2 regions of the Chryseobacterium sp. RR2-3-20 genome follow, and region 1 is predicted to be linked to the other one. Evidence: riboswitches for the same ligand, from Rfam matches in the RefSeq annotation. Region 1 holds a riboswitch; the other holds the start of a gene.
What was found. A riboswitch is a leader RNA that binds a small molecule or an ion and turns the genes downstream of it on or off. The one in region 1 is predicted to bind cobalamin.

Region 1 (8,021 bases):
ATGAAATAATATTACTAATTTTCTTTATTTGTAGCTTCGTGTTCTGTGCCCATGATATTGGGATTCCAGTTGGCTGCGATTTTTGGAGTAATATCATATTTTATATAATAATCCTGTATTTCCTGCATAATTTCGGAAAAGCTTGCAGTTTCCAGTCTTTCGTAAGGAATTTTGTATCCCAGAAAAACTGTATTACGTTTAAAATCGCCTGCAGCCAATACAATAGGAACTTTTGCAGCCAATGCCATGTGATAAAAGCCTTTTCTCCATTTTGGAACCCAGCTTCTTGTACCTTCCGGAGTAATTACCAGACTGAAATCTTCTTTTGCAAACTGTTTTGCCACAAAATTTACCAAATCATTTTTTTGGCTTCTGTCTATCCCAATTCCTCCTAATCCTCTTACAATGGCACCGTACCAAGCTTTTGTATGTGCGTCTTTAATGATAATTTTAAGCTTTTTTCCTAAAGACCAATAAGCAAGATTTCCCAAAAGATATTCCATGTTATGGGTGTGCGGAGCCACTACAAGAATACATCGGTTAAGATTATTAACATCTCCCTGAAGTTCTACTTTCCAACCCATTAATTTCAGCACTAATTTGCCTATCAGTTTCTTCATTTTTATCTAAGTTTAAAACAAAAAAGTATAACCAAATAATGGTTATACTCTACAAATATATTGATTTATTGTGGCTCTTAAAATAAACTGCTGATAAAATCTGCAATTTTTACGGCGATTTCTAAAACTACCTGTACCATGATTTATTTTTGTTTAAAATTTAACGATTTTAAAGTACGAATATAAGAATATTTTCTGTAATAAAACACTTTTTGTTAAAAAAAATATCTTTTTTTTGAGAGAAGAAGGGTGTGAATTTCAAACGGTTGTCTTACGTTCACACCTTCATCACTCTCTAGCCTTTAATTATTTGGTTTTAATAGATAGTTCTTTTTTGCCGTCTTTAATTTTAATGTCCATATTTTTTATTTTACCCACATTCATCTTCACGGTATCGGTTATTTTCTTTGCTTCGTCTTTAGGGTATTTTTTTCCGTTAATGATTACGCTGTCCTTATCATCCGGATTGTATTGTATGGTAGATCCGTTTATTTTTATCACATTTTCATATTCATCCTCATCTTCATGATTTTCAATGTCCTGTTCTCCATTGCTCAAATCAATATCATCTTTTTTTAATGAAATAACAACCATATTCTGAGGAACTACCAATTCATAGTCTATATGATATTTTCTGAAACGATGATCGTATGGGTATTTTACGTAGTTTGGAAGAATAACTTTATTATTGCTTATTTCTATCGGTACATTTACATTAAGCGGAATATTATAGCCTTTTGCTTCTTTTTTAATAACAAGGTAAGGTGTTTTTATATCTGCTTTACGAATAACATTTACCTCTACCCAGTCTTTTTTGTAAACATAATTTTTGTCTGAGTATAAATCATCATCATATCCAATAAAATTCTGAGGAATGGTAATTTGTTTTACATCAACAAAAAGAGTATCAGATTTGGTATTAATCGCAATTTCTTCGGTGTCTTCTTTATGTCCTGTAAAAAGCATATCTCTTTTTGCCATACTTATTCCGAAGTAGGTAGATAATCCTATTACTGCAAGAAATAGTGCTCCAACAACCCATCCGATATTTCTCAGTTTTGTTTTAGGAGAGAAAATTTTAATACTCAGTAACGTAAATAATATTGCAGGAATTAAAGATCCTATAATAATTATTGCTGCCAAAACATTGTACAGACCATTGTCATCAAAAAAGAATCTCATTTCGTTTGCACCGGGAAAGTTTGAATCAATTCCAAATAGCCCGAAAACTACAAATACTCCTATTATGCTGCTTACTGCCATTATGGCGAAGAAAATTCCGATAATGTATTTTAGAACATTCCATATTCCGCTCCCTGCATTGTTTATGTATGGCTTATTTTCGTTATAAATTTCGCCTGCTCTTGCAGTTGTTTCATTGGCAAACTGTACAATTTTACTAGATTCTTCCTTTAGATTATCAAAATTCAGAGGTTTACCTTTCATTTTCAAAAAATCGGATGCGGTTTCTGCTTTTGGTAAAACTGCCCAAAGAATGAAGTACAAAACAATCACTAATAAAGAAGATCCAGGAGCTACCCAAAGAAAAATGAATGCTCCAACCCAGATAAGTCTCATCCAGGTAATATCCATTCCGGAATATGCTGCTAAACCCGCACAAACACCGGCAATTTTTTGGTTTTCAGGATCGCGGAATAATTGTCTCTTGTCAGAATAATAAGTTCCTGAACTGCTTTTCTTAGAATTTTTTTCTGAATAGTATGCTTCTTCCTGCTCTTCAATTTTTTCTGGAGAACCAATCTGAGCAATAACTTTTTCTACATCCGCATCATTAATTACTTCTCGTCTATTCAAAGTTTCTTTGAAGATTTCTACCATTCTTATTTCTATATCGTGCATTACTTCATCTGCTTCGGAAGCGTCTAATGAGCTTCTCAGAGCATTTAAGTAATCGCTGAGCTTAATATATGCATGTTCTTCTATGGTAAAAGAAAAACCTGCGAGTCCTATTGAGAGTGTCTTGTTCATAGCGTTTGTTTTTAATTTTTTTGAGTGATTTGGTTTACAGAATCTGTAAGTTCTTTCCAGGTGTTTTGCAGTTCGGATAAAAACATTTTGCCTTTTTCTGTGATCTGATAGTATTTTCTGGGAGGTCCTCCTGTAGATTCTTCCCATCTGTAGGAGAGAAATTCTCCGTTTTTCAATCTTGTAAGAAGAGGGTAGAGGGTTCCTTCCACTACATCCAGTTTTCCTTTTTTTAATTCATCTATCAAATCCGAAACATACATTTCACGATGATTGATGAGGCTTAAAATACAGAATTCCAGAATCCCTTTTCGCATTTGCGCTTTGGTATTTTCGGTATTCATTGTTAATTGGTTTTGTTAATTTGTTATCATTATTTCAGAAAAAAATTCTCAGCTAATGAATCTATTCTGATTTTATATTACAAAGATATGTAATTAAAATGGTATTATGCAATACAAAGTAGTAAAATAAATTTTAAATTAAATTTAAGTATTTGATAATCATTAATTTAAATTTAAATATACTTTTGGTTTTAAAAAAATATATGAATTGAGCATTAAATTTTCATTGTGTTGATAAAATCTAAGTAGATCGTTTTGTTCAAAATAAATAGGAATTCTTAATTTTGTGGGATGAAAATTCAGAAAGAAATCGATTTTATTATTGCAGTAGATGCATTAAAAAATGTTCAGCGCAGAAATTATAATGCAGACGATTCGCGAAGGGAAAATACGGCAGAACATTCTTGGCAGATTATTATTTTGGCTCAGATTCTTTATCCTTATGCAAAAAATAGAGCAGATATAGATTTGTTGAGAGTAATAAGAATGCTTTCTATTCATGATTTGGTGGAGATTGAAGCCGGAGATACTTTTCTTTTTGATGAAGCTGCTATGATTGGCAAATTTGAAAGAGAAAAGCTTTCTGCACAGAATATTTTTGGAATTTTAGACGAACCCATCCGTTCAGAATTTTATAATCTCTGGCTGGAGTTTGAAGAGGAGAAAACTCCGGATGCTATTTTTGCCTGTGCAATAGACAGAATAATGCCCTTTATTTTAAATTCTCATACTTCGGGGAAAAGCTGGACGGAAGCTAAAGTAACCGAAATTCAGATAAGAAAAATGCTCGAAAATGCTATATGCAGAGCTTCTGATGAGATGGAAGAAGCTTTTCATGCTCTTCTGAATCTCAGTTTGGAAAACAAAAAAGTGATAAAGCAATAATAATTTCGGCGGGCAAAGCCCGCCGAAATTATCAAGATATTATAATATCTGTATCGGTTTTTTGTGCTCATCAATGGCTACAAACGTGAAATCTCCTACAATTGCCCTTTCTCTTTCGTAAGAATACATTTGCTCGGTGTAAATCTCAACATTTACTTTCATACTGGTTCTGCCTACATAAGAAACTTTGCCAATAAGTTCTATAATGGTTCCTGCGGGAATTGGCTTTTTAAAATCAATTTTATCGCTACTTACTGTTACAACGCGTTTTCTGGCGAATCTTGTTGCGGATATAAATGCTACTTCATCCATAAGCTGCATCGCTGTTCCTCCGAAAAGAGTATCGTAATGATTGGTGGTGCTTGGGAAAACGGCTTTGAAAATTCTTGTTTCGGAAGCTTTAATTCTTTCTTCTGTTGTCATTTTACATATTCAATTTAAAAGCGAAAAAGCATTTAAACCAACAGAAAGAACTTGGAAGATTGTAAAATCTTTAAGCTGCTGTCAATCTAAAAACTTCAATCGCGAAAGTTTTTATTTTAAAACGAAAAATTGGCAGGTCTCCTGGCTTGTAACTCTCATATATCTCCTTCCCATATTTTGTACAGTGGTTTATGATAAAGATTATAGTTACTAACAGTTGCGCGACAGCTCGTGATTTTCACACGATTCCCTTTTCATTTGCGGTTAAGCAAAACCATTTTTTCGAAAACCATCTAAGGTATTCTTTTGCAAAGGTAAAAAAATAGAATTATTCTGGATTGCTAAAAATAATCTGACTGATTACTTTTCCTTCTTTAATTGTCCAAAGAGTGGTATATCTGTGTTCTCCAGATCCGTTTATCATATAAAGAAAAATATGATCTTTGTCGATAGATGAAACGCCTACTTTATCAAAATCCATAGTGGGCTGAAACATGTTTTTTATGGCTTCTCTTACAAAAACAGAACCTCTTCCGGGTTGCTGCACTCGGATAGATTTTATTTCGGTAAGACCTTCCGGGAGTTCTTTACCTATTCCCCATGTTTTTACTTTATCAATTTTAATAATATTTCCTTCAGAATCTTTCTCCTGTTTCCTGTAACTTGCATTGGAAGGATAAATATCTATAATGACTTTTGTACGCTCGTTTGTTGGAGTTTTTTGGTTGGTATCGTCAGTAAAAATAAGCGATTTTCCATTTTTAGATTTAGAAGGCGTAAATTTTGGAAGCTGATCTACATAAGCAATTCTTTCTTTGTTTACCATTCCTTCTTTGGTAAGACTGTCGTATCGTACGAACGGTTTAGGAATTTCTTCTTTTTCGGGATATTTAATCCAAATCCAATCTGTTTCTCCGGGAGCGGGTTTTACATAAACAAAAACATCACCTTTACGCATTCTTATTTTATCAACAATTTTTCGGTAATCTTCTTTATGAACACGTACCATTGCATATCCTTCCTCTGCTTTTACCACACCAAAAGGTACTTTGTTTTGTGCAAATATTAAACATGAACAAAAAATGAATACAGATAAAAAAAATGCTTTATTAAAAAATTTCATTGTTTAAAGGAATATTTTTGTAGCTCAAAGATATAATTAATTATTTTTTTTGTGATAATAATATTGTAATTCTTCCGAATCTCTTATTTAAAAATATCAGTAGTCATATCTTTGTAACCAAATGGAAACAAAAACTCCAAATCAATCGAACTAGATTCTCTCCAGCTCATCTCCATCAATCGTAGTTTTAAATGTTCCATAATTCACGATCACTTTATTTCTGGAAATCTTCTCAATGGTTCCCACACTCGTGCTTCCCGTAATTCTTACCCTTTGCCCTACTTTCATCCATACAGCACGGTCGGTTTTACGCTTTTCTTCTATTTTTTCGTTAGTTTCGGTGATTTTTTCGATCACTTCTTCTTTTTTCAGCTGTTGGGTAATTTTTCTTTTAACCACCTGAAGCCTTTTAGATTCATCTTTATCTGCACCAATTTTTCTGAATTTCTCCTGCTCCAGAATTTTCACAAAATCTTTCACCACATCTTTTCTAGATTTACCTTTCACATAGCTGTCTATAAAAGATTCAATTTTGTTTCCGAACTGAAGTTTTCTGTGCTCATCTTCGTATAATTTCTGGAAATTGAATAATTTCTGCTGAAGCTGCTCATTGAGTTTCTGCAGATTATCACGCTTATCTTCCACGGATTCTTTTCTTTCGGCAAGATCGGTTTTCAGTTTTTCAACTTCATATTTTTCCTGCTGAAGTTTTACAATCGTTTTATCTAAATTAACAATATCGTGCTCTACTTTTTTCTTGGCAGAATGAATGATGAATCTCGGGATTTTATTCTTCTCGGCGACTTCAAAAGTAAACGAGCTTCCGGCTTGTCCTACTTCAAGTTTATACATCGGCTCCAGAGTTTCTTCATTAAAAAGCATGGCTGCATTTTGAGCGTTCGGAAGCTGTTCTACCACCAGTTTTATATTAGTATAATGGGTGGTAATGATGGCAAAACTTTTTTTATCGTAGAAAAATTCAAGAAAACTTTCGGCTAAAGCTCCGCCGAGCTCGGGATCGGAACCTGTTCCAAATTCATCAATCAGCAAAAGGGTATCTGCATCTGCTTCACGAATGATTCCGCCCATTTTTTTCAGACGGGAAGAGTACGTGGAAAGGTGGTTTTCAATAGACTGATTATCACCAATATCTGTCATGATTTTACTGAAGAAAAACATTTCGGATTTTGGATGAACGGGAACTAAAATTCCGCTCTGAATCATCAATTGAAGAAGTCCAACAGTTTTCAGAGTGATAGATTTCCCTCCCGCATTCGGACCAGAAATACAGATAATCCTGTTGTGCTCTGTGAAAGTAAGCGACTGCGGATGTATAGTTTTGTTTTCTGCTTTATTTCTTAAAAATAATAAAGGATGAAACGCATCTTTTAACCGTAAAGTTTTATGTCTGTTGATTTTAGGTAAAACTCCGTTGATGAGTCCTGCAAATTTTGCCTTAGCCCTGCTTAAATCGAGATCGAAAATATATTTCTGATATCTCCAAAGCTGAGGCTGAAACTCAGCAAGTTCTGCTGTGAGCTGTCTTAAAATCTTATCAATTTCCTTTTTTTCTTCGTCTTCACTTTCTTTAAGCTTAAAGTAGTGTTTTATGACACTTTCCGGCTGTATATAAGTAATTGAGCCGGTTTTAGAAAGACCTAAAACCCTTCCCGGTACTCTTTTTTTGAATCCCGATTTCACGGCTAAAACTCTCTGGTCATCAATTATTGTTTCGCGGATGTCGTCCAGAAATTCACTTTGTCCGTAATTAAACAGAGCACGGTTAAAATTTTCTGTAATTGCTTTTTTGGCGTGCTGAATTTCTGCTCTTAAACCTTTTAAAATAGGGGATGCTTCACTTTTTACTTCGCCAAAACGGTTAAAAACTTTGTCTATTTTATCAATAATTTCTTTTTTGAATTCCAATACAGAAACATCCTGAATTAAGCTTGGGAACGTTTCGGGCATTGTAGGGAAAAATTTCTGCAGTTTTCCTATCTGCTCCGTTAGGATTTTTATTTTAATAAATGCTGAGTTTTCTAGCCGGTAGTTTTCTATCAGCATCAGTTTCAGTTCGTTCTCAATATCTTCGTATTCGTCGAAAGGAATTGCATTAGAACTTTCAAAACTTGAAAGATATTCTGAGGTCTTTTTTAATGAAATTTCGGCCTCATCAATATTCATTGGGCGAAGCTGAAGAATTTTTTCTCTGGTTTTCGGAGAATATGCAAATGGAGCGATTTCCGCAAGCAGCTGCGGAAACTCAAGCTCGTCTAAGTCTTCGTTATCTATATACACTCTGCAAAGATAATTATTTTGAAAATGAAATAATTTGAGAATTTGAAATTGTACTCCAGATTTCAAATCATTTAATTAAATTTGGCTTATGAAACTCGAAACCGAAAGACTCATCCTTCATCAAAATTCATCGAAAATTCAAAGTCTTTTCAAAAATGGATTCGTTTTGGAAGAGGGAAAGGAGTTTTAAAAGTGAGATGTTTTATAAAAAAATTAGAAATACAATGTCAGTTACGTTTGAATTAAAAATTAATTACAACGTTTAAATAAATGATCAAATTAACTCATTCTCAAATTTTCAAATTCATACTATGACTTGGACCGACGTTTTAGCACCGATAA
Region 2 (8,021 bases), on a different contig from region 1:
TATTGCACTTATTACCGATGATGCATCGGATTCTGCTCTTAGAAGACTGCTTTTTGATGCCGGAGAAGACATGGAGGATTTATTCACTCTTTGTAAAGCTGATATTACTACAAAAAATTCCAAAAAACAGGAAAAATTCAAAAGAAATTTTGAATATGTAGCGGTTAAAATTAAAGAAGTGGAAGAAAAAGATCAGGTTAGGAATTTTCAGCCACCTATTTCCGGAGAAGAAATTATGAATATGTTCAATTTAAAACCTGGTCGCGAAATCGGAATTTTAAAAGATAAAGTAAAAGAAGCAATTCTGGAAGGTGAAATAGCCAATGACAGCGAAGAAGCAAAGAATTTTGTGATTTCAGAAGCTGAAAAACTAGGATTAAAACTTGCTTAAAATATATAAAAAAATTCGGCGGCATCGAAGATGCCGCCGAATTTTTTGTTCAAAACCAGAAAATATTAGTTGGAATAAACTCCGTTTGCTCCCATTCCTACTGTAAATTTCTTGATGAAAGTTCCAGAAGTGGTGTAAACACTTATTTCGCTTGCCTGTGTAAAGCCTTTCACATCCGAAGTGAAAATTCTTCCTTCCAAAACATTAAATCCATATAAAGTAAAATATTGTCCACCATCAACTGCGGTAATAATTGGCGCTGTAGGTGCTGCGGTAGCATTCATATCCATAGAATAGATTTTGTTTGCAGAACTGTAGAAAAACTTACCGCCATCAATTTGTAAATTAGTCGCATTGGCAACATTGCTCAACGTTATGTTTTTGGTAATAGTTCCTGCTGGAGAAATTTCGTAAATATAAGAATCTGTAGTACCAGTTGCAATTACATATACATTGTTGTTGTATGCAATGGTTTTATTGATGTTTCCGTTTGGAATAGATACCGGAGTGCCATCAATTTCGTTGGTTGTAGTATTAATCTTAGTTAAGGTAGTACCAAATCCGTAAGTAGCATTTTGTACAAAAATATTCTCTCCCGCAGCTACAACTCTCTCAGCTGTATTGGTAAACGGAATTTTTTTCACAAAAGACAAATCAGAAACTTTATAAATACTCACATATTTTGCTCCCATGTATTGGTCGTTAGATACATAAAGCATATTGTTGGCAATTGCCATGTATCTTGGCTGATTAATTTCAGTAGTAATTGTACCTGCTTTTTTGAATGTATAACGGTTAACAACCTGAATTTTGTTGGAATTATTCAGCAGTAAAAAAGCTTTGTCTCCGTTGATAACCATCGTTTGAAGTACCTCTCCTAAATTTTCGTTACCGTTATTGGCTTTGTAAAGATCATTTTGCATTAAGCTTAGATCTTTTGTAATGAAACTTACATCTGCATTGGGTGTTCCGAAATTTCCTTCATTGGTAATAAGATATCCGTTCTGATAATTTATGGCAACCGGAATTTCTTCATAGTCGGATGTACATGACACCGAAAAAATCAGTGCAAATGCAAAAAAAAGCTGTAGTAATCTGTTAAATTTCATAATATATAGATTTAAATATTTTAAAAATTAATGGTTGCGTAAATGCTATAATTTCGCTGAGGCATATAATAGTAAGCGACTGTTTGGTAAGCTGTATTGGTTATATTATTAACTCTGGCTCCCAATGTGTATTTTTTTGCCAACGTTGCAGAAGCTCCTGCGTTCATTACGAAATAAGGATTAATTGCATATTTTCTGCTTTCATCGGCAGTAGTATAAGTAAGTCCGTTATATAAGCCTTGTGCGTAAATATTCAGGAAACGATATCCATAATCCAAATTAGCCGAAATTTTGTGCAGCGGAACATACATCAATTGTCTTTGTGTTTCCACATCGGTCGATTTTGTATAAATATATCCAACAATTAGCCTTAAATTATGTTTATTGAATTTTTTCTGGTAAGTAAGTTGAGATTCTAAACCATAAGATTCCACTTTTTGAGTGTTGAATGCCGACCAATATCCCATTGGTGTAGGAAGCCAGCGAATCATCTGGTCGATTTTCATGTAGTACGGACTTATTTTAAGGGTGAAATCAAAAGCCTTCAATTCATGCGTCATATCCGTCTGAATAGATGTTTCAGGTTTCAGATTAAGATTTCCTCCCTGTTCCCAGTACAAATCATTGAACGAAGGAAATCGGAAGTTTTTAGATACGTTAAGGCTCATCTGATACCATCGATTGGCTTTCCATTTTCCCGAAAAAGAATATAAAATCGGGGATTTAATATCTTCTATAAAGTCTTGTTTTATACCTGCTTCAAAACTAACTTTTGAACTTGGGAAATATCTCAGCAAACCTGCAACAGAGCCAACGTTTCTATGTACATTACTAATTCCTGACTGGTAGCCTTCTCCAATGTTATGCTGAAATTCTCCGATTACATTAAAATTGAGTTGAGGAACAATAAAATAATTGAAATCGTTTTTTGCAATATAGTTTTTTGCTGTTCCGCCACTTGTTTTCGGGGCATCTATAATTCCGAAATACTGAAAATTGTCTTCCGTATAAGCGGTTTTCAAACTGTTGGATACTTTTTTATGATTAAAATCCCAAGCCAGTAAACTTCTTACCGTCTGTGCTTCGTATTTTGTTTTATTTCCGTTTTCTTCAAAAATAGGATAGTTCTGTGTAGCATCAAACCATTGGCTTTGCCAGGAAACCGTGTTGTGTTGAGAAACTTTATAAGAAGTTCCTATATTGAAAGAGGTATTAAAAAATTTTCCGTTTCGGTTAATGTAATTTTTTTCTTCAACCTTGTAGTTGTTTTCGCTGATGAGGTAATTGGCAGAAGCTTTAAAGCTGAATTTATCATTACTGAAAGAACCTTTCGCAAAATTTTGATACGTACCAAAAGAACCTCTTTCTGAATGGATTTGTGCATTAAAACCTTTATTAAAGCTCAAATCATTATTCAAATGAATGCTTCCTCCAATCGCTCCGCTTCCGTAAATCACACTTCCGCCTCCAGACTTTACTTCCATTTGGTCGTATCCGGAAAGGGCAATATTATTTACATCGCCTTGCCCTAAAAACAGTGAGTTGATGTTGATTCCGTTCCAGACAAAGGCGGTCTGCTGAGCTGTTGTTCCTCTAAAAGAAGGTGAAGATACAGCACCCCGTCCATTTTCTTTAATATATACCGGTGACTGAAATCGCAGAACTTCTGATAGATTGGATGCGTTTTTTTGAATATCTGCCGCAGATAATGTTTGAACCTCATGAAAAAGTTTAACCTTTTTCATCTGCGTATCGAAAATATAAAGGGTGTCAATCTGGGTTTCCTGACCAAAATAAAGATTCAGACTGAAGAATCCAGAAACTACAACGAATGCTTTTTTTAAACTCATATTACGCTTGTCTTTCCTCCGAAAACAATAATTTTAGGGTTAAATTCTGGCAGGTCTCCTGGCTTTCGTTTTTCTGTACCTTCCCGCTTTAGCAGTGGTTTTTCACAGAAAATTCTTATTACGATTTACAGTTGCGGGGACAGCTTGGGGTTTTCTCCCAATTCCCTCTTAGTTCCAATATATTGGAAACCAGAATTTTTACAAAGATAAGTTTTTAAACGAATTGGGCAATATGCGGATGTTGGCGTTGCCTTTTCTTCGTAATTATCTAATTTTGTATTGTCTATAAAAAAGTAGCATCAAAATAGAATGGGAGCAAATCTTTAATAGATGACACTTTAATAACATCATCATTCAAATTCGCAAAATACAATTCTATATTTTCATTCTGCTTGGTTTCATATTCTATAATACTTTGTCGGCATGCACCGCATGGAGGAATTGGCGGGTTATTTTCTGCAGATTCTTTAGGACCGCCAACAATAAATATTTTCTTGATTTTTTTGTCCGGAAAATTGGCTCCAACCCAAAAAAGAGTAGTTCTCTCGGCACATAAACCCGAAGGAAATGCAGCATTTTCCTGATTGTTACCAGAGAAAATTTCTTCATTTTCCAACAGGACTGCACATCCAACATAAAATTCTGAGTAAGGTGCATAAGCGTTTTTACGGGCTTTTTTTGCTTCTTCAAACAGTTTTTGCTCAATTTTACTTAGTTCGTTTCTGTCTTTAAACTGTTGATACCTTATTTCTATATTTTTTTCCATATTCATTTCAAAAAAGGGGAGTAAATGTAAACTATTTTAATCATTTAGGCAATAAGGTTTATGAATGTATTTTCGTATTTTTAATGTTTTAAAAATTAGTTAAATGTTATATACATCAATAAAATTCAGAAATGTTGAACTGAAAAACAGATGGGTAATGTCGCCTATGTGTATGTATTATTGCGAAAACGGTCTTGCCAACGATTTTCATTTTGTACATTATGGCAGTCGTGCACAAGGCGGAACCGGGCTTATAATGGTTGAAGCAACAGGTGTTGAGCCTAAAGGAAGAATTACCAATCACTGTATGGGGATTTGGAATGACGAACAGGCAGAAAAGCTTCAAAAAATTGTCGATTTTGTACATGGAAACTCAGACAGTAAAATAGGGATTCAGCTTGCACATTCAGGAAGAAAAGGTTCTACATGGAATAATAAGCAGATTTCTCTTGAAGAAGGTTGGGAAACGGTGGCACCAAGTCCTGTTCCGTATCAGCCTGGGGAGAGAGTTCCTCACGAATTGTCTGTGGAAGAAATAAAAAATCAGATTGATAATTTTAAGAAAGCTGCAAAACGTGCTGTAAATGCCGGATTTGATGTAATTGAAATTCACGCAGCCCATGGTTATCTTGTTCATCAGTTTCTTTCACCGCTTTCTAACATTAGAACCGATGAATATGGGGGTAGTTTTGAAAATAGAATTAAATTTTTGATCGAAATTGTGGATGCTGTTAATGAAGAACTGAATGATAATGTTGCCCTTTTCGTGAGAATCTCAGGAACAGAATATGCTGAAAATGGTTGGGATATTAATGATAGTGTAAAACTGGCAGAGATTTTAAAGAATCATCATGTAGATTTGGTTGATGTTTCGAGCGGCGGAAATATCCATGGAGCCAAAATTTCTGTGTTTGACGGCTATCAGGTTCCTTTTTCTTCTGCAGTAAGAGAACAGGCAAATGTAAAAACCGGAGCTGTAGGATTAATAACCAACGTGAAACAGGCTGAAGAAATTCTTCAAAATGGAGAAGCAGATCTTATTTTTGTAGCAAGAGAAATTTTAAGAAATCCTTATCTTGCGGTTCAGGGTTCTTTTGATATGAAAGAGGATTGTTTTTTTCCGCATCAGTATATGAGAGCTAAAATTTCTTAGATTTGTGAAATATAATTTAACATCATGCATATAGAAGATTTTATGCTTCCTTGTCCGAGTAAAAAGTTTTTGGGCATCGAGTGTTTTGGATGCGGTACTCAAAGAGCAATAGTTTTGGTGTTTCAGGGGAAGTTTCTGGAAGCCTTCAAAATGTTTCCTGCGGTATATACTCTTTTGATGTTTTTTGGTTTTGTCGCTGTCAATTTTTTAGATAAAAAAAGAAATTATGGGCAAATTCTTATATTTTTAGCGATAATTAATTCCATTATTATGGTTTTTTCTTATTTTTATAAACATTTTTTCAATTAATATATTATAAACTTTAAAAAAATCAAATTATGAATCAACAAAAATTACCTAATGCACAGACGGTACTTATTTTAGGAATAGTATCTGTTGTCGGAACATGTTGCTGTACAGGTTTAATAGGAATTATTTGCGGAATTATTGGTCTTAATAAGTACAAAGCTGATAAGCTTTTGTATGACCAAAACCCATCAGAATATTCAGATTTCAATAATCTAAATACGGGTAGAATTTTGTGTATTATTGGTATTATCTTAGGAATACTTAATGTTGCCTATACCATTTTTGTCCTTGCAACAGTTGGTGTAAGTGGATATATGGAGCAAATGGAACAATTAAGAAATATGGGTAAATAACTTCATATAATAACTGAAATAAAAAAGCTGTTTTAAATATTTAAAACAGCTTTTTTTATTTTACAACAAAATAATATTTTCAATTTTTGCTACTTCCTGGTAAATATTAATTACCTGATCGGCATCCAAAACAAAAGCATTAATATTGCAGGCTGTGTATTTGCCGTTTTTACTTTCGCGGTTACTCAGTGTAAATTTAATTCCGTCGAAAACTTTGTAAATTTCTGTTATCTTCGACTGGTCTGTCGGAATAATGAATTTAAATAAATAATCCTCAGGAAAATCATGATGATTCTCCAGTTTTTCTTTTAATGATTTATAAAACTCTTCCGGGCTTGCGTGTTCGTTTCCTTGTAAAATTTCCATACTTTAAAGATACTAAAAATTATTATTTTCCGAAAGGTCCCAGTAAAGATGCAGAATTTTGCTTTTCATGATCTTCTATGATATTAAAAAGCCCATTTACGATTTGCTCTGAAGCCATTAAACTCAATCCGCTTGCATTTACCTTAGAATTATTGCCTCCTAAAAGACTTCCCAATAAATTGCTTCCCGATAATGCCGTATTAATTGTTTTTACAATACTGTATTTATTCAATTCCTGTTCAACTCTCGGAGCAATTGCCTGAATAAGCTGACCTTGTGTTTTTTCTTTTAAAATAAGCGTGGCAGTACCTTTTTCACCTTGAATGATACGGGTTACATCCTGTGCATTAAGACTGTTTACAGCATTTTCTAGTATAGGCTTAGAAATTCCGACAGTGTAAACTGCAGCTTCAGCAATGTATTCTCTTTCTTTTGCTACAAGAGAAGGTGCAATTTTCTCTAATGTTGAATTAATATCTCTCAATTCTTTTGGTAAAGCTTTATCTACAAGGTTATTTTGAAGAAAAGCTTCTTTATTTCCATAAATATTTACTCCTTTATTAATACCTCCCAGTAAAACTCTTTTAATAACAGCCAATCCTAAATCTGAAGTGGCAATTGTTGTACAAGAGTTAAGACTTGTAGCTATAAATGCTGCTGAACCTATCGCAATAGAGGCAGCTATGATTATTTTTTTCATGTATAAATTTTAATTTTTGATGGATTTATTGGTTCTATTTTAATTTTCTCACCTATAAGAATAGATTGCCAACAAAAACATTAGACAAACTTAATATTATTTTTTCAAACATGAATGCATGACAAAATTGATGCCTTTTTTCTTAATTATTTCAAAAAAGAGTTTTTGGTTGCAATTTTGGAGATTTTTATTGCTTCATAATGAGAAAATGAGAAAATTTTAATTATGAATTTGATAATGATGTTGATTGATTATGTGTTTTAATAAGTTAAAATTAACTATTTATTAATATTTAAGTAATGTAAATTGCGATAATGAAATTTTTTTAAGAAATATTAACAACTTTAAGAAATATTTTTATTTTTGGCTTGTAACCTTATGTTCAATATGATAAGGCTGTAAAAAACTAAGAGAAACAAGATAAAATTAAAGCTATATGAAACAACCAAATTTAAAGTATTCCTGTCTCATTGCCGTACTCTATTTCGGCATGAATGCGAATGCACAAACAACACCGAGAGATACTGTTGTAAAAGAACAGAAGATTGAGGAGGTCGTAATGATTGGATACGGTACTGCAAAAAAACGTGATCTTACAGGGTCGATAGCAAAAGTTAATGGAGGAGAAGTTGCAGACAAGCCGGCTTCTAACCCACTGAACTCATTACAGGGTAAAGTTGCAGGTTTATCAATTGTGAATTCTGGGCAGCCGGGATCTCAGGCAGATGTAAGAATTAGAGGTACAGTTACTATTAATGGAGTTAATCCAATTTATATAGTAGATGGAGCATTTGCAAATAATATTGATTTTGTGAATCCTGCGGACATAGAATCTATGGAAGTTCTAAAAGATCCATCTTCTTTGGCAATTTTTGGTAGTAGGGCAGCTAATGGTGCAATAATTATTACTACCAAAAGAGGGAAAAGCGGAAGAACAAGCATAAGCTTGAACTCATCAATTGGAGTAAAATCTTTCGATAACAGACCAGATCTTACAGATGCATCTGGTTTTAAAACTCTTTAC

Region 2: linked by a shared signal. The riboswitch ahead of IV513_RS10995 (TonB-dependent siderophore receptor) and the one ahead of IV513_RS06195 (acyl-CoA thioesterase) in region 1 are both predicted to bind cobalamin.

Annotation. Positions count from the first base shown of each region.
Region 1 covers NZ_JADQBD010000017.1:15,819-23,839, reverse strand. Annotated here, with positions in the region: gene IV513_RS06215 (1-acyl-sn-glycerol-3-phosphate acyltransferase) at 15-620, opposite strand; gene IV513_RS06210 (PspC domain-containing protein) at 927-2,609, opposite strand; gene IV513_RS06205 (PadR family transcriptional regulator) at 2,621-2,950, opposite strand; gene IV513_RS06200 (HD family hydrolase) at 3,242-3,835, shown strand; gene IV513_RS06195 (acyl-CoA thioesterase) at 3,875-4,258, opposite strand; cobalamin riboswitch at 4,372-4,552, opposite strand; gene IV513_RS06190 (hypothetical protein) at 4,587-5,381, opposite strand; gene IV513_RS06185 (DNA mismatch repair protein MutS) at 5,532-7,679, opposite strand; gene IV513_RS06180 (uracil-DNA glycosylase) at 7,991-8,021, shown strand, end outside.
Region 2 covers NZ_JADQBD010000047.1:12,259-20,279, reverse strand. Annotated here, with positions in the region: gene IV513_RS11005 (CCA tRNA nucleotidyltransferase) at 1-391, shown strand, start outside; gene IV513_RS11000 (DUF5074 domain-containing protein) at 457-1,500, opposite strand; gene IV513_RS10995 (TonB-dependent siderophore receptor) at 1,521-3,350, opposite strand; cobalamin riboswitch at 3,381-3,559, opposite strand; gene cdd (cytidine deaminase) at 3,634-4,116, opposite strand; gene namA (NADPH dehydrogenase NamA) at 4,220-5,269, shown strand; gene IV513_RS10980 (DUF2752 domain-containing protein) at 5,294-5,578, shown strand; gene IV513_RS10975 (CCC motif membrane protein) at 5,608-5,931, shown strand; gene IV513_RS10970 (DUF493 family protein) at 5,992-6,297, opposite strand; gene IV513_RS10965 (DUF4197 family protein) at 6,320-6,997, opposite strand; gene IV513_RS10960 (SusC/RagA family TonB-linked outer membrane protein) at 7,434-8,021, shown strand, end outside.